DNA from 3 places in the Rhizobium sp. KNZ14-9A genome. Region 3 is predicted to be linked to each of the others. Evidence: riboswitches for the same ligand, from Rfam matches in the RefSeq annotation. Region 3 holds a riboswitch; each other region holds the start of a gene.
What was found. A riboswitch is a leader RNA that binds a small molecule or an ion and turns the genes downstream of it on or off. The one in region 3 is predicted to bind thiamine pyrophosphate.

Region 1: linked by a shared signal. The riboswitch ahead of ACR9ZQ_RS27425 (YkoF family thiamine/hydroxymethylpyrimidine-binding protein) and the one ahead of thiC (phosphomethylpyrimidine synthase ThiC) in region 3 are both predicted to bind thiamine pyrophosphate.
Region 2: linked by a shared signal. The riboswitch ahead of thiM (hydroxyethylthiazole kinase) and the one ahead of thiC (phosphomethylpyrimidine synthase ThiC) in region 3 are both predicted to bind thiamine pyrophosphate.

The regions. Positions count from the first base shown of each region.
Region 1 covers NZ_JBPGXB010000002.1:4,169,933-4,175,456, reverse strand. The annotation lists gene ACR9ZQ_RS27450 (LysR family transcriptional regulator) at 1-557, opposite strand, end outside; gene ACR9ZQ_RS27445 (ArsR/SmtB family transcription factor) at 632-973, opposite strand; gene ACR9ZQ_RS27440 (SDR family NAD(P)-dependent oxidoreductase) at 1,075-1,845, opposite strand; gene soxR (redox-sensitive transcriptional activator SoxR) at 1,932-2,396, opposite strand; gene ACR9ZQ_RS27430 (NADPH-dependent FMN reductase) at 2,478-3,053, shown strand; TPP riboswitch at 3,239-3,352, shown strand; gene ACR9ZQ_RS27425 (YkoF family thiamine/hydroxymethylpyrimidine-binding protein) at 3,343-3,951, shown strand; gene ACR9ZQ_RS27420 (ABC transporter permease) at 3,966-4,757, shown strand; gene ACR9ZQ_RS27415 (ABC transporter ATP-binding protein) at 4,754-5,509, shown strand; gene ACR9ZQ_RS27410 (ABC transporter substrate-binding protein) at 5,520-5,524, shown strand, end outside.
Region 2 covers NZ_JBPGXB010000004.1:1,604,829-1,610,352, forward strand. The annotation lists gene ACR9ZQ_RS37750 (DUF4139 domain-containing protein) at 1-1,199, opposite strand, end outside; gene ACR9ZQ_RS37755 (aldehyde dehydrogenase (NADP(+))) at 1,425-2,948, shown strand; TPP riboswitch at 3,159-3,256, shown strand; gene thiM (hydroxyethylthiazole kinase) at 3,308-4,108, shown strand; gene thiE (thiamine phosphate synthase) at 4,105-4,740, shown strand; gene thiD (bifunctional hydroxymethylpyrimidine kinase/phosphomethylpyrimidine kinase) at 4,737-5,524, shown strand, end outside.
Region 3 covers NZ_JBPGXB010000001.1:243,154-248,677, reverse strand. The annotation lists gene thiC (phosphomethylpyrimidine synthase ThiC) at 1-1,419, opposite strand, end outside; TPP riboswitch at 1,512-1,643, opposite strand; gene ACR9ZQ_RS01240 (hypothetical protein) at 2,199-2,498, shown strand; partial or broken gene ACR9ZQ_RS01235 (plasmid pRiA4b ORF-3 family protein) at 2,607-2,687, shown strand; gene ACR9ZQ_RS01230 (AraC family transcriptional regulator) at 2,761-3,687, opposite strand; gene ACR9ZQ_RS01225 (SDR family oxidoreductase) at 3,788-4,816, shown strand; gene ACR9ZQ_RS01220 (hypothetical protein) at 5,132-5,275, opposite strand; gene ACR9ZQ_RS01215 (2-hydroxyacid dehydrogenase) at 5,321-5,524, opposite strand, start outside.

The DNA.
Region 1 (5,524 bases), on a different contig from region 3:
CCCACTTCACGCCATGTCACACTCTCGCGATCCGAGAGCGGACTACCGGCGGCGGTGATGAGATTGTAGCGCTCCGCATAGAGGGGCACCGAAGTGACGCGCCCGAGCGGCTCGTTTTCCAGATAGGTGACGCCGGCATCGATCTCGAGATTTTCGAGCATGCTCAGCACCTGCAGCGAATTGCGCGAGACGATGGAGAAGGTGACGTCGGGATGCCGTTCCTGGAAGGGCGTTGTGATTCGCGACAGCATCGCGAGCGCGGTCGGAATGGACGCCAGACGCAGATGGCCGGAGAGACCCTTGCGGGCGGCGCGCATTTCCTCGCGCATCGTGCGCGTGTCCCCGACGATGCGGCGCGCCCATTCGAGCACACGCTGTCCTTCCGGCGTCAATCCTTGAAAGCGGGAGCCACGCTGCACCAGCATGACGCCCAGCTGATCTTCCAGCTGGCGAATGGCGGCCGAGAGCGTGGGTTGGGAAACGCCGCATTCCTCTGCCGCACGACCGAAATGTTTCTCGTTAGCGAGTGCGATGAAGAATTCCAGCTTGTCGATCATCCGGCCTCCCTGCCGAATTCGGCATGAGGCCTATCTTTGCGGCTTGCCGTTCGGCTTCGCAAGAGCTGGCAGGCTCAGCCCGTCTCGGCAACCGGAAAGAGACTGAAAAGTGATTCGAGGAAAGCCATGACGCTTTCGTTGCCCATGCTGTAATAGACAAGCCGCCCGTCGCGCCGCGTATTGACGAGGCCTTCGAGCCTCAGTCGCGCAAGCTGCTGGGACACCATAGCCTGCTGTATTCCAAGGATATCCTCGATTTCGCCGACCGTCTTTTCCCCTTCCGACAGGATACAGAGGATGAGCAACCGGGTCTGATGGGCTAGCGCCTTCAGGAGATCGCTCGCCTCGTGGGCTTTGTCAGCAAGCTTCTGCAAGTCCTGGCCAGTCATGCCCGGCTTCGGTTTAGGCAATGGCATTTGCTTCTCGGAAGGAGGTAATAGGATAGATCAGTACAATATCATATTCGCAGAAGCGAATTCGTCAAATGTCGCGAAATACCAAAAAAAGTCCAAACAAATCAGCAAATAAGCTGGCCACCATTGATCTCCAGGACTTGACCCGTGATGTAACCTGAGAGTGATGGAGCCGCCAGGAAGAGATAGGCGGGGGCACAATCCTCTGCTGTTCCGAGCCGCTGTAGTGGGATCGACTTGCGCGTCTGCTCCAGCTTTTCACGCGATGAATAGCGTGCATGGAAATCGGTTTCGATCGTGCCGGGCGAGACGCAGTTGACCCTGATACCATCAGGCGCAAGCTCTCGGGCCAGCGCTTTCGAATAGGTCGCAACAAATGCCTTCGATGCGGAATATATTGCAGAACCGGGGCTTCCGCCCGTCAGCGCCGAAATCGAAACCGTGTTGACGATAGCAGCGCCCCCTGCCGCCCGGAGCGCCGGAAGCAGCGCCCGCGTCAACTCCACCACCGACGTCTGGTTGAGGCGCACGACAGTCTCATAATCGGTATCGGTTAGCTCACCGGCTGGAAAACGCCCATACATCGTGCCAGCATTGTTGACCAACACATGCACCTTGTCGAAGAATTCGAGCGCCTCTTCCGCAAACTCCGCAGCCCCGCCCGGCTGCAGGAAATCTGCCGGTAACAGCAATGCCCGGCGCTCCGATTCGGCGGTCAGGAGAAAATCCGGCAGTTCGCGTTCCCCATGGCGCCCGGTATGGACAAGCACGCGCGCACCGCAATCCAGAAACTGTCGGGCAACTTCGAGGCCGATACCGCGGCCAGCACCTGTCACGACGACATTGCGGTTTTCGAACAATTTGGGATGAAACACGAAGCTCTCCTCCTTGCGGGCCGGCCCGCCGCTTGCGCTATCAGGCCCAACATATGCGGTCATCAGCCAAAAGAAAGCCCGAAGGTCTAAGCCCCCGGGTCGAGAAGCCGCGCACCGGTGCCTTGTCTGCCGAGCACGTCGAAGGGATTGCGCAGCGGGCAGGCGTCGATCGAGAGACAGCCGCAGCCAATACAGCTCGTCAGATGGTCACGCAGCAGGCTCAGCTGCTTGATGCGCGCATCGAGATCATCCTTCCAGAGCGCCGACAGTTTCTGCCAGTCCCCGACTGTCGGCGTCCGGCTCTGCGGCAGGGTTTCGAAGGCAGTCTGGATTTCGGCAAGCGGAATGCCGACCCGTTGCGCCACCTTGATAATGCCGAGGCGCCGTAGCACATCGCGGCCGTACCGGCGCTGGTTGCCGCGGGTGCGGATGCTGGAGATCAGCCCCTTCGCCTCGTAGAAATGCAGGGCAGAAACCGCAAGTCCGCTGCGCTCTGCCACCTCGCCCACCGTCAGGAGCCTGCTCAAGGAGAATGCCGGATTTTGCTGCATCGCCTATTGACCTCAATATTAGTCGAGGTTTTATAGACTCCGCTCCCGAGGCCGTAAAGCCGCAACGAGAAGGAGCAATGCATGCAGAAACCCATGAGGCTTGCGGTCATCTACGGCAGCACGCGCGAGGGGCGCATCTGCGACAGGGTTGTGAAATGGCTCGAAAGAGAGTTGTCCCGCTTTCCACAATTCGAGATCGACATCATCGACCCGCTGGCATTCTCGCTGCCGCGAGAGCATGTACCGCATCATCCGGAGGCCAGGCGGCTTGCTGACAGGCTCCATCAGGCCGATGGCTTCATCCTCGTCACGCCGGAATATAACCACAGCTTCACCGCTTCCCTGAAATTCCTCATCGATCTCTTCGCCGAGCCGTGGCACGGCAAGCCGATCGCCTTCCTCTGCTATGGCGGCGTCTCCGGCGGATTGCGGGCGGTCGAACAGCTCCGCCTCGTCTTTGCGGAGCTTCACGCCGTCACGATCTGCGATGCCGTCAGCTTCAATTCCCCCTGGCGCCGTTTCGACAATGAAGGCCGACTGCAGGATACCGAAGATGCGTTGCGCCGGCTTTCCCGAATGATGGCCCAGTTGCAATGGTGGACTGAGGCACTGATCGCCGCCCGCAGCGACACTCCTTATGCCGGCATCGCCGCCTGAGACAACGACATCCGATTCCGTCTCTGGCAGGTACGGAACCGGCTGGGCACCCGGACAGGACCTCCGTCCGGGTGTTCCTCCCAACACTTGACAGCTGCGTCCGAACTGCCCTGGCCCTTTCCGACCGTGTAGCCGGATAGGAATTTTACGGTTGCGGTATCGCAGGCCCGGTGCTAGCTTCCGCCACAATTTCACGGGGGAGCTCCGAATTGCCGGGGCTGAGATGTGAGGCGCATGCCTCCGGACCCTTCAAAGCTGATCTGGGTAATGCCAGCGGAGCGAGGTCCAAATGTTTTCCGGCGCACAAGTGTCTCTATATCCGATGTCCGGCAATTTCGTCGGCATCATCCTTGACGCTATCAAGGCTCTCGATCCCTATCGTGATCATCTTCGCATCGAAACCGACGATATTTCCACGCTGATGGTCGGCCCGCCCGACGTGTTGTTTGCCGCCATGCGCGACCTCTTCGTCTCGGCTGCCGCAAGCGGCGAGCATTGCGTATTGTCCGCAGCGATCTCGCGGGGCTGCCCCGGCGAACCGGATGATGCGATCTGTGGCGCCGGCCTGTCTTCCAGCCGATCCGAGCCGCTCGCCGAGCGAGTGGAAGCCGCGATCGCGGCAGTCAAGGACACCACAGAAACCGGCCAGCCAACGGCCGCCCAATTTTCTCTGTACGTTATGGGAACGGGCACCCATATGGACGAGATCTACGGCTGCATCGATTTCCTGAAGCGCTCGGGCACATTTGACCGCTCCAAGAATTTCTGCACCAAGCTGTGCGGCGATGCCGGCGCGATCTTCGCGACCATCCATGAAGCCTTCTATCGCTTTGGCGATCCCGAAGGCCATGTGACGCTGGATATCACGGTCTCCGCGAACAGCCCGAGCAAAGCCTGAGACGCTTGACGGCAATGACCTTATCGAAACCGGATTCGACATTTGCGCCACTGAGGCGGGCCTTGCCCGCCATTCTTGCCGTGTTTGCCTTCCTGGCCGTCTGGGAGCTCTATGTCGATCTCTCCGGCATCAAGCCCTCCATTCTGCCCTCGCCTTCGCGCATCCTGACACAAGGCTGGCTGAACAGGCAGGCGCTGCTCGACAACACCTGGCCGACGCTTGGCGCGACGCTCGGCGGTTTCGCTTTGTCGCTGGTCTTCGCCTTCGCCTCGTCTGTGCTGATGGATTTCGTGCCCTTCATGCGCCGCGCGCTGCTGCCGCTCTTCATCGTCAGCCAGACATTGCCGCTGGTCGCGATTGCCCCCTTGGTCGTGCTCTGGTTCGGTTTCGGGCTGCTGCCGAAGCTTCTGCTCGTTGCTCTCGTCACTTTCTTTCCGCTGCTGGTAGCCCTGCTGCAGGGCTATGAAGCGACGGACCGAGATATCGCCGAGCTTCTGAGTTCCATGAAGGCAAGCCGCTGGCGCATCTTCTGCCTGGCGAGGCTTCCCTCCGCCATGCCCTTCTTCTTTGCCGGCCTGCGCATTTCGATCACCTATGCCGTGGTCGGCGCCATCTTTGCCGAATATGCAGGTGCCGCACGTGGCCTCGGGATCTATATCCTCAATGCCAAGAACAATTTCCGGCCCGACCTCGTGCTTGCCGCCGTCGTCGTGAGCGCCCTCCTCACCCTCTGCCTCTTCGGTCTCACGCTGGCGGTGCAGCGTTTCGTCATGCCCTGGCAATCTCCTGCGGAGAAACGCCCATGAGCGGGATGCTTGAGCTGAAGAACGTCTCGAAATCCTTCGACGGCATGGAAGTGCTGGAGGACATTTCTCTTCATATCGCCAGAGGAGAATTCGTCTCGATCGTCGGCCCCTCCGGCTCCGGCAAATCGACGATCCTCCGTTTGCTGACACAGGCGCTGCAGGCCGATAAAGGCCACATTCTCTTTGACGGCATGTCGCTTTCGCAAGCGGCGCACGCATTCGCCTTCATGCCCCAGCGCGATGCGCTGATGCCGTGGCGAAGCGTCATCGACAATGCGATCCTTGGCCTCGAAGTGCACGGTATGCGCCGCAGCCAGGCACGAGCGGTTGCCGCCCCTCTCTTTGAACGCTTCGGCCTTGCCGGTTTCGAAAATCACTATCCCGCGGCCCTTTCAGGCGGCATGCGCCAGCGCGCGGCCCTGCTGCGCACCGTGATCCAGCGGCAGGACATGCTGCTGCTCGACGAGCCCTTCGGGGCACTCGACGCGCTGACCCGCACCCAGATGCAGGAATGGCTGCAGGGCATGTGGACCGATCATCGCTGGACGGCCCTGCTGATCACCCATGATGTGCGGGAAGCCGTTTTCCTGTCTGACCGCATCTATGTGCTTTCTGCCCGCCCGGCGGCCGTGATCAGGGAGTTCGAAGTGCCGCTGAAAAGGCCGCGCACGCTTGCCGATCTCGGCTCCCCGGCCGCCCAGGCGATCGAAACCGAAATTCTTCAAACATTGCTGCATCCGCAAAGAACCTGAGGAGGTCCCGATGCT
Region 2 (5,524 bases), on a different contig from region 3:
GGCTTCATGTTACCTATGCGTGCATCGCCGACATAGCGCCCTTTTTCGTCATAGACCGCCGCGATCGCCGGCGGCAACGAGCTACCCGTGTCGTTCGTCAGCACCAGCGCGGCATCCGGATGTTGGGCTCCTTCACGATAGAGAGCAACGAACTTCGCCTCGATCTCGCGATCGAGGATCGGCACGGAAATCGTCTCGCCGTTCTTCAGGTCGTATGCGCCAGGAAGATCGAAGTTTGCGACCACGTCACCTTCGTTGGCAGTGGCCGTGACAGTGGCGGCCGGAGCGGCCATAACGGGTGCAGGAGCCTCGGCGGCCGGCCTATTCAGCAACGCACCCTCAACCATACTCCGTTTGGCGCCTGCTCCGTCCAGAAATGCGGTCGAAACCTCCGGACGTGATGGCCATGTCCTTGCGTACAGTCTCTGGCGAAGCGTCACTGGCTTGCCTGATGTCAGGGATATCGAAACCCCGTGCCAGTCTTCGCCGGACGCGTTCTCCAGCACGGCCCATGCCTGCAATCGCGCTTTGCCCTTGGCGTCGACAATGATCCTGTAGGAGGGCTTCCAGAGCGGGGCTGCGACGACATAGGAGATGTCTACTGCCGCGGACGCCTTGCCATCGAGCGCAATGGTGACCGTTCGCGTCCCCTGCACTCTGTCGCTCGACAGCAGTTCCGCTGCCCGGGCAATCATCTCGGCATCTTTGGCGTCGTCGAGTTTGTAAGCCATGGCGCCACCGATCTCGGCAACGTCAAACGCGCCGCTGTCAAGCATCACGATCAGCCGAGCGCGCTGCTTCTCCGTCGGAGGTTCTACCCCGACGATGCGTCCCTTCACCCCGTTCGCAGAGACAGGCGCGCCTCTCAGAGCCCTCAGCACACCGGCGGCCGAATCCAGATCTTGCGGCTTGATCGGCAGCACCTTGAATGTTTCGTCGACCATGCTCGGGCCGGTGGTCGAAAGCCCCTTCACGGGCGCCGGTCCCGATACGACGAGAGTCTTCAGGAAGTCATCCATCTGGTCTGTCGGCACCTCGACGACGGCATTGCCGTCGTCCCCGACATTAAGACTGCGCACATATTCGGCCACACCACCGGAGGACAGCCGGATCGACTTAATCGTTCCGCTTTGCGCCGATGCGGTTGTGGACAGCAATACTGCGGTAAACGCCGCACAGACAGCGGATGCGTATTTCATGTGGCCCCCTCGATATTTAATCCCGCCGCAGAATGAGCGTAAAAAAGGGGCGGCATTTCGACAGGAAATTGCTTTTGCGTGCGCCGTCGTCTACCCGTTCGGCGAGGCGACCAAATCTCTGCAGGAGATGTCCATCTTCGATGCGATATCGGGCAAAGATGTCGTGAAAATGAGAAGGCGAACGCCTATATACGTGGCTCGAGTCTGTTTGAAAGGAAATCCGTCATGACTATCAATGGAAGCCTGCTCGTCGCGGGATCGGAAAAGCGCGGCACGCGTGGCGAGCTCTACGGCGTCGAGGCAGCCACAGGGACGGCACTGCCCGTCTCTTTCGGTGGCGCCTCCGCCGAAGACGTCGAAGAGGTAACCAGGCTTGCATGGGAAGCGTTCGCCTCTTACCGGGAAACCGATCTGGAAACGCGCGCTGCCTTTCTTGAAACGATTGCCAGTGAGATCGAGGCTATCGGCGACGAGCTGATCGTGCGGGCGATGGCGGAAACCGGACTTCCGCGCGGACGTCTCGAGGGCGAGCGCGCTCGCACGATGGGACAGCTTCGGCTGTTTGCGAAGGAGGTTCGCGAAGGCCGGTTCCAGGAGCTTCGTTTCGACGGCGCGGATCCCTCCCGCAAGCCGGTTCCGAAGCCTGATCTGCGTCTTCGCAATGTTCCGCTCGGCCCCGTCGCCGTTTTCGGCGCATCGAACTTTCCGCTCGCCTTCTCGGTCGCCGGCGGAGACACGGCGTCTGCGCTCGCGGCAGGATGCCCTGTTGTCGTCAAGGCCCATTCCGCCCATCCGGGCACGTCCGAGCTTGTTGGCCGCGCCGTACAGCGCGCCGTCGCCAAGGCGGGCCTGCATGCCGGCACATTCGCGCTTCTCTTCGACACCGGCTTCGAAGTCGGACAGAAGCTGGTGGCCGATGCCAGAATTCGGGCCGTCGGCTTCACCGGTTCGCGCCGCGGCGGTACTGCGCTGATGAAGATCTCGTCCGAGCGCAAGCAGCCGATCCCGGTCTATGCCGAAATGAGCAGCATCAACCCGGTCATCTTCTTCCCGAATGCCCTGAAGAGCCGCGCGGCAGAAATCGCAACGGCTTTCGTGAGCTCGCTGGTCCTGGGTGCCGGACAATTCTGCACCAATCCCGGCCTCATTCTCGCCGTCGACAGCGAAGGTCTGGACACTTTCATTGCCAAGAGCCGGGAGCTTCTGCCCGATGTCGGCGCCCAGACGATGCTCACGGGCTCCATCGCCAAGGCATTCTGCGATGGCGTCGCCCGGCTGGAAAAGCATCCCGAAGTCCGTCTCGTTGCCAATGGCAAGCCGGGCAGTCAATTCGAAGGCACGGCCGCTCTCTTCGAGACGACAGCTTCGGCATTTCTCGCGCATCACGAGCTTCAGGACGAGGTCTTCGGTGCAGCCGGCCTCATCGTTCGCTGCCGCGATCTTGCAGAACTCGAGCGCGTCCTCGATGGCCTCGAAGGCCAGCTGACCGTTGCCCTGCACATTGCGAGCGAAGACGAGCCGGACGCAAAGCGCCTTGTTCCCAAGCTGGAAATGCTGGCCGGAAGACTGCTCGTGAACGGCTTCGGAACCGGCGTCGAAGTATCGCCTGCCATGGTGCATGGCGGCCCCTATCCGGCAACTGCCGACGGCAGATCGACCTCCGTCGGGACGCTCGCTATCTACAGGTTCCTGCGGCCCGTTTCGTACCAGGATTTCACCAGTAACCTGCTTCCGGCTCCGCTGCGTTGATGTACCGGAGCTTGCCAGACTTCAGACGGCGGTGTCTCTAAGGGGACCGCCGGAGAGATTGGCAAGCTCCCGCACCGGCTGCAAGCAGACACCAGCTCGACTGACGACAGCTGTCTCCAGTCGGCGCGTCGGCGCCAGGTACGGATTCTTGTTCGTAAGACCGTCATTTTGCCAGTGACACCGGCATCATTCTCTGCAAGAAAGAGTGCCGTTGAGAGACAGGGGCGCCCGTTCACAAGACTGGCTGAGAAGCACCCTTCGAACCTGAACCGGATAATGCCGGCGGAGGGAGTCGCTCGGGTCGAAGACTGCTTCATCGCACAATCGTTCCCGCGCCTGCCCCGCCTGAAAGGGGTACTATGGAGAACAAGACACCCGGAGCACTGTTGACGGCGATGCGCGCGAAACCGCCGCTCGTACAATGCATCACCAACTACGTGGCCATGAACATCGCCGCCAATGTGGTGCTTGCGGCCGGGGCATCGCCCGCCATGGTTCATGCCGCCGAGGAAGCGGGAGAATTCGCCGCGATCGCCGGCGCATTGACCGTCAATATCGGCACGCTCTCCACCCAATGGATCGACGGCATGCATGCCGCGGCAACGGCGGCCAGTGCGGATGTCAAGCCCTGGGTCCTCGATCCGGTCGCTCATTACGCAACATCCTTCCGGCGCAAGGCTGCTGCCGATCTCCTGGCGCTTCGCCCGACGATCATTCGCGGCAATGCTTCCGAAATCATCGCACTTGCCGGCGGCGAGAGCCGTGGCCAGGGCGTCGACAGCCGTGACCCGGTTGAGCAGGCCGAGGCATCCGCGCGGCTGCTTGCCGAACGGCATGGCGCGGTCGTCGCCGTCACCGGAGTCGTGGATTTCGTGACTGACGGCGCGCAGGCCTTGCGCGTCGAAGGCGGCTCGCCGCTGATGCCGCAGGTGACCGCGCTCGGCTGCTCGCTGACCTGCCTGACAGGCGCCTTCGCCGCCACCATTGCCGCAGACCCTTTCGCAGCCGCTGTTGCTGCACTTGCTACTTTCGCTGTTGCTGGCGAGGAGGCCGCGAAAAATGCGGATGGTCCCGGCTCCTTCTCCTGGCGCTTCCTCGATCAGCTTGCCGCGCTCGATGGCGCGACACTCGATGCAAAGGTCAGGATCAGCGCCGCATGAAACGCTTCGATCTTTCCCTCTACCTCGTTCTCGACCCCGATCTCTGCGCCGGAATCGGCATGGTCGAGACTGCGCGGCTTGCCGTCGCCGGTGGCGCAACAATGGTGCAGCTGCGCGACAAGCATGGCGGAACGACAAGGATGATTGAGACCGGTCTGGCGCTCAAAGATATCCTAAAGGGTACCGGCGCTTTGCTTGTTATCAACGATGACGTCGAGGCAGCCGTTGCGATCGGCGCCGACGGTCTGCATATCGGCCAGGACGATGCGGGACCCGTCGCCGCCCGTGCGATGATCGGCCCGGACATGATCCTCGGCCTGTCGGTCGAGACCGAAGCGCTGGCAGCAGCCATCGACCCAGCTGTTGTCGACTATGCCGGCATCGGACCGGTCTTTGCGACATCCACGAAGACCGACCACAAGCAACCGATCGGTTTCGATGGGCTGGCGAAGCTGGTGAAAGCCGCACCCGTTCCGACGGTTGCGATCGGCGGACTGAAGAGCGAGCATGTCGCTTCCGTCTTCGCGGCAGGTGCCGATGGGTTTGCTGTCGTCTCGGCAATCTGCGGTACGCCGGATCCGCGAGCAGCGACGATCCGCATCGCCGAGGGAATCCGAAAGGTTCGCCGATGATCCGCAACGTCTTATCCATCGCCGGCTCCGATCCCTCTGGAGGTGCCGGCATTCAGGCCGATCTCAAAGCTTTCTCGGCGCGCGGCGTCTATGGCATGGCGGCGCTGACGGCATTGACGGCGCAGAATACCCAAGGAGTGACCGGCGTGCATCTCGTGCCGCCGCACTTCGTCGCTCAGCAGATCAAGGCGGTCTTTGCCGATGTGCGCGTCGACGCGGTCAAGATCGGCATGATCGCCAATGCCGGCATTGCCGAAGCTGTTGCCGAGGCGCTGGCACCTCATCGCGACATCCCTATCGTCGTCGATCCGGTCATGATCGCCAAGGGTGGAGCAGCGCTCCTCGACCCGCAGGCCGTCGATGCGCTGACGCGGCACCTGCTGCCGCTCGCAACGCTGCTGACCCCCAATCTGCCGGAGGCGGCCGCGCTGCTGCACGAAGAGGTTGCTGAAAGCCGCGAGCAGATGGCGTCACAGGCTGAGCGCCTGCGTGCGTTCGGCCCCACCGCGGTGCTGGTCAAGGGCGGCCATCTCGACAGCGACCAAAGCCCCGACGTGCTGTCGACCGCCTCTGGCCTTCACTGGTTCGAGGCGAAACGCGTACCGACCAAAAACACACATGGCACGGGCTGCACCCTTTCCAGCGCGCTTGCCGCCGAGCTCGCAAAGGGCGCGTTGCCGCAAGTGGCCGTCGCGACCGCGAAAACCTATCTTGCGCAAGCGGTCGCTTTCGCAGGCGAATTGGAGGTCGGTTCCGGCCATGGACCTGTCCATCATTTCCATGC
Region 3 (5,524 bases):
CACGTAGCAGAGCATGGCGGTGCCGAACCAGCCGATCATCGCAGCCCCGATGCCGGACGTGATGTGGTCATAGCCCGGCGCGATATCGGTGGTTAGCGGTCCGAGCGTATAAAAGGGCGCCTCGCCGCAGACCGCGAGCTGCTTGTCCATGTTTTCCTTGATCTTGTGCATCGGTACATGGCCGGGGCCTTCGATCATCACCTGGCAATCCTTCGTCCAGGCGATTTTCGTTAACTCGCCGAGCGTTTCCAGTTCTGCGAACTGCGCCGCATCGTTGGCATCAGCGATCGATCCCGGGCGCAGGCCATCACCGAGCGAGAAGGAAACGTCGTAAGCGCGGCAGATGTCGCAGATCTCCTCGAAATGCTCGTAGAGAAAACTCTCCCTGTGGTGGTGCAGACACCACTTGGCCATAATCGAGCCGCCGCGGGAAACGATGCCGGTGACGCGATTGACGGTCAGCGGGATATAGGCGAGCCGCACGCCGGCATGGATGGTGAAATAGTCAACGCCCTGCTCGGCCTGTTCGATCAGCGTATCGCGATAGACCTCCCAGGTGAGGTCCTCGGCAATGCCGTTCACCTTTTCGAGTGCCTGGTAGAGCGGCACGGTACCGATCGGCACCGGCGAATTGCGGATGATCCATTCGCGGATATTGTGGATGTTGCGGCCGGTCGACAGGTCCATGACCGTGTCGGCACCCCAGCGGATCGCCCAGACCATCTTCTCGACTTCCTCCGCCATGGACGAGGTGACGGCGGAATTGCCGATATTGGCATTGATCTTCACCAGGAAGTTCCGGCCGATGATCATCGGCTCGCTTTCCGGGTGATTGATGTTGGCGGGAATGATCGCCCGGCCGCCGGCGACCTCCTGGCGGACGAATTCCGGGCTCACATGATCGGGAATATGGGCGCCGAAGCATTCGCCATCGCGGCTCATGGCCTCCGCCTGTGCCTTGCGGCCGAGATTTTCGCGGATAGCGATGAATTCCATTTCCGGAGTGATGATGCCGGCGCGCGCATAGGCGAGTTGGGTCACGGCCTTGTCGCCCCTCGCCCGCAGCGGCTGGCGCTTGGCCGGAAATTCCGGTGTCAGCCGTTCGCCGCTGACAAAGCCGTTGTCTTCGGGACGCACATGGCGGCCTTCATAGGCCTCGACATCGCCGCGGGCGAGCACCCAGCCGCGACGGAACTGTGACAGACCCTGCTCGATGCGGATATCAGCGCCCTCGACAGTGTAAGGGCCGGAGCAATCATAAACGACGACAGGCCGCTCGCCCGATGTCGGATGGACGCTGATCTCGCGCATCGGCACGCGGATGTCGGAGTGCATATCTCCGGGGATGTAGATTTTCCGCGAGGCCGGTAGCGGGCCGGTAGTGACGGTGGGTGTGACGTTCTTTGCAGCAATGGTCATGGTTTGAGGCTCCAAGTTGCAATTGGAGACCCAGTCAATCAGCCGGAATGATGAAAAGACGCCGGCATGGAATCCACGCGGGAATCCGAAGCCTTCGAGCGCTTGCACCGTCCCTACGCCAGTATGAACTGGATCAGGTTCAACGGGTCACTGCGCCACAACAGGCAAAGCCATATTGTCCAGCAGTATCTCAGCCCCTTGCCGGGACCCCCCTGGTGAATGTCGCAAAGACTATGTCCTGGGCCGAGTTCGTGTCAACCGTGGAACTTCCGTCGTCCGGCTCTTGGACATGTTTTGATGTGGAAACCGGGCAGATGATGGAATGTGGGAGAAGGATGTCGCCGAACTTCCAAATTCTCGCCTTGAAGGGATAAGAACTAGCTAAGCCACTGACTCTCGATGGATACGCCGTTTGAAATGCGAACGACCCTATTTGGAGAAGTGCGCAAGCCGAGGCCGCTGGCATTGCGGAGCTCGGTGTCGATGCGGGATTGGATCGACTTCTGAGCGGAGGCAGAGACATCGGGCATGCAGTGCCCCCTACACATAGACCAGATTTCGCGCTGCACATTCTCCGATACCGGCGGACAGGCCGAAGTGACTAAAATAGTGCTTCTTCTTCTCCAACATTGCTCTCTACAGTCATCGGTCACTACCCGATAATAAGACGACGCCACCGGGCCTCCAAAATAGCCGGCACGATTTCGGACCTTTGTTGACATGTGGCTTCGATTGACCCTGCAACCGCTCAAGCCTAGGGTCGCGCCATCGTAGGAAACATGCTCGATCTGTTGTCCAGACCTGAAGGTATCGCGATCATCGCGGCGTTGATAGGTGCCGGCGCCGCGCTGTTCGGTCAGCTTTTGTCTGGGATGATCGGCATCTCGTCGGCCATATCCTGTGCGACGTGCAATGTCCGAGCAGGTCGGGCCTTCTTTGCTCAAGGCGTGTACTGTCTCGAACACATCCTTCCGCGACTGTCGATGCGCGCCTCGAAGCTGATTGCGCCAAGGCGTCTTAGGCGCCGGCTCATCCAATGCCCGATCGTCATGATCGTTCTCGATCTCCGTGTCTGGTAGCAGTGCCCTGGCGGTGGCTCGGCCCGAGAGGCTCATCCGCTCCTCGATAGCGAGCCGAAGATTCTGGATGAGATGAAAGCGATCCGCCACCTGAGACGCTTGTGGGGCAAGGATGTGCGCAACGCTCTGCGCTCGAACGTCAAACGGCGTCTCTATCAACCGAAACCGAAAGCCACCCCAAAGAAATGAGTTGGGTGAGGGTCGAAGTGGAATGTCTCAAAAAAACCCGAGCCTACATCCATCCTGACCCGCAGCAACGGCTTCAAGCCGCGTTGGCTCCCGCTTGTCTTTCGCGCCACAGAGAAGGCGACAGGCCGGTCGCCCGCTTGAAGGCATTGCTGAACGCTCCTTGCGAGGAATAGCCTATCAGGGCGGCAACCGATGCCACCGGCAAATCGTCGTCCCGCAGCGCCCTGCAAGCAATGTGAATACGCCACCGAGCAAGATAGCCGAGCGGCCCGATACCTGCCGTCGCGGTAAAGCGCGCGGCGAAGCTCGACCGCGACATCGCGCAGGCCCGGGCCAGTTCGTCTAAATGCCACGAGCGCGCCGGGTCCTCATGCATGAGCTGCACGGCCGGCGCGAGGCGTGGATCGCCTAGTGCGCGCAACCAACCCCGGGGAATGCGGCTGTTGCCATTCATCTGTGCCCGCAAAATCTGAACGAACAGCAATTGCGCCAGCTGCGATGCGACAAGGGCGTTTCCCGGAAGGCGCTGCGTGCGCTCGGTCACCAGTTCGTCGAGCAACCACCGAAACCGCCCGGCCTGCTCGGTCGCACCGTCGATGCGCAGCCACGGCGGCAGGGCTTCCGACAGAAGCGTGCCGCTGGTCGGATCGAGCAAGACATGCCCACCCAGATAACTGCAATCCGCTCCATCGCCCAGGGTGACGAACGAGCGGCCGCGCCCGGAAAACAGCGCCATCGCGTCGAGCGGCGTCACCGACGGATCGCTCGATACTGTGTAGGGGCGCTGCGCCGTCAGAAGACCGACATCCCCTTCTTCGAAGCGCACAGGCGCTTCGCCATCGATCTGCGTCCAGCATGCGCCCTGAGTCAGGGCGAAAAACTTGATCGACTTCGGGGCCGGAAACCGGAGGGCCCATTGCCCCCCTGCGTCAAAGCCACCGGTTACCATCAATTCCACGGTTGTGAGATGGAGAATTTCGGAGAGTGCGTCAGAAGTCATCTTTGGACTATCGCGTATGTATCTTAGACGTTCAAGCATTCTCAATCCGACTTGACCGGCTATTTTACGGTTGAAGACATTAACCGCTTTCGGAGCATTTATGGCAGACGACACAGTCCTAATCACCGGCGGAACCGGATTTATCGGGCAGCACACCATCATCGCAGCGCTTGCCGCCGGTTTCCGGGTACGGGCCGCCATTCGATCGCTCGACCGGGAAGCAGAGGTCCGTGCCTATCTGGCCCATGGCGGCGCCGAGCCGGGGGACCGGCTAAGCTTCGTCGAGACCGACCTGCTCAAGGACGAGGGATGGGCCGACGCCGCGCAAGGTTGCGTCTATGCCATTCATAGCGCGTCCTCCACGCCCTCAGGAAACTATGCGAGCGAAGAAGACTGGATCCGGCCCGCCGTCGACGGCAACCTTCGGTTGCTCCGTGCGGCCCGCGACGCTGGGGTGAAACGAGTGGTGCTGACCTCCGCCTTCGGGGCCATTGGCGCCGGCAAGGCCAGTCCCGGTCGCCCCTTCACCGAGGAGGATTGGAGTGATCTCGACGGTCCTATCGCGCCTTATCAGAAATCGAAGACGTTGGCGGAGCGCGCCGCCTGGGAGTTCATCTCCGATGAAGGCGGTCAGATGGAACTGGCAACGATAAATCCGACCGCCGTCATGGGCCCGGCTCTTGGCCCGGACACCTCGCATTCGCTGATGATGCTGAAGGGCATGATCGAGGGCCAGCCCGGGCAGCCTCGGATCCAGTCCTGTTTTGTTGACGTTCGCGATGTGGCTGACCTTCACTTGCGGGCAATGACTGATCCGGCCGCCGCGGGCGAACGCTTTCTCGCGACCTCTGGCGACGCGCTATGGCTCGTCGATGTAGCCAGGATTCTCAAGGAACGCCTCGGCGAACAGGCGCGAAAGGTATCCACCAAAGAGGTGTCGGACGCAGACATGAAGGCCGCAGCCGAGACCGACGCCAAGGTGAGAGCGCTTCTTCCGCTTCTTGGCATTGATCTGTCGGCCAGCGGCGATAAGGCCAGGCGTCTTTTGGGATGGCAACCGCGACCGCCCGCCGAGGCGATCGAGGCGGCCGCGCGGAGCATGATCGAGATCGGTATAATCAACGTCTGAGAGGCGCCCCCTATGGCCCGAGACGGGGGGACGGGATCGGACCCATCCTGCCGTCTCGCCAGCCTCGAGCGCCCATCGTCGCCAGGTCCTCCCAATGTCTGGAAAGACTGAATCAGAACTTCCCACCGACAGCAACGCCGACTTTTTTCGCCATAGCGAACGGTAGCTTAACGCCCCGTTCCGAAATGCCTGAACGATCGACATGACGGGCGCCAAGCCAACGTTCAGCCAGCTAATCTTCATTTCCAATTTGGCGCTTGCGAAAGCGAGCCAGCCATGCGCGCCTTGAACCGATACGAACCTGAGATCCGCTATTTATGAGCGCCAATCGATGAAATTTTCCCATGGCTTCGCCATCTGCGTATCGACCTGGAGATCGCGAACATACATATCGTTCGGCTGCACCATCGGCTTCGGCGTATCGCGTGGTCCAGGACCACCCCAGTGCGAATTCGTCACTCCTGCCCCTCGTCGCGACATTTCAAAAATGATGACGGAACGTCACTAATAGCCTCGATTGAAATCGATGCCATCAGGCAAGATGCCATCCGCGCGATACTGACCAATCCTGCCAGCGACAATCTGCGCGGCGGTCGACGGATTGGTGGGCGCGGAGATATGCGGCAAGACGGTTACCCCGGGGCGATCCCATAGAGGGCTTTGTTCTTCCAGCGGTTCGCTCTCGAAGACGTCGAGCACGGCGTGTTT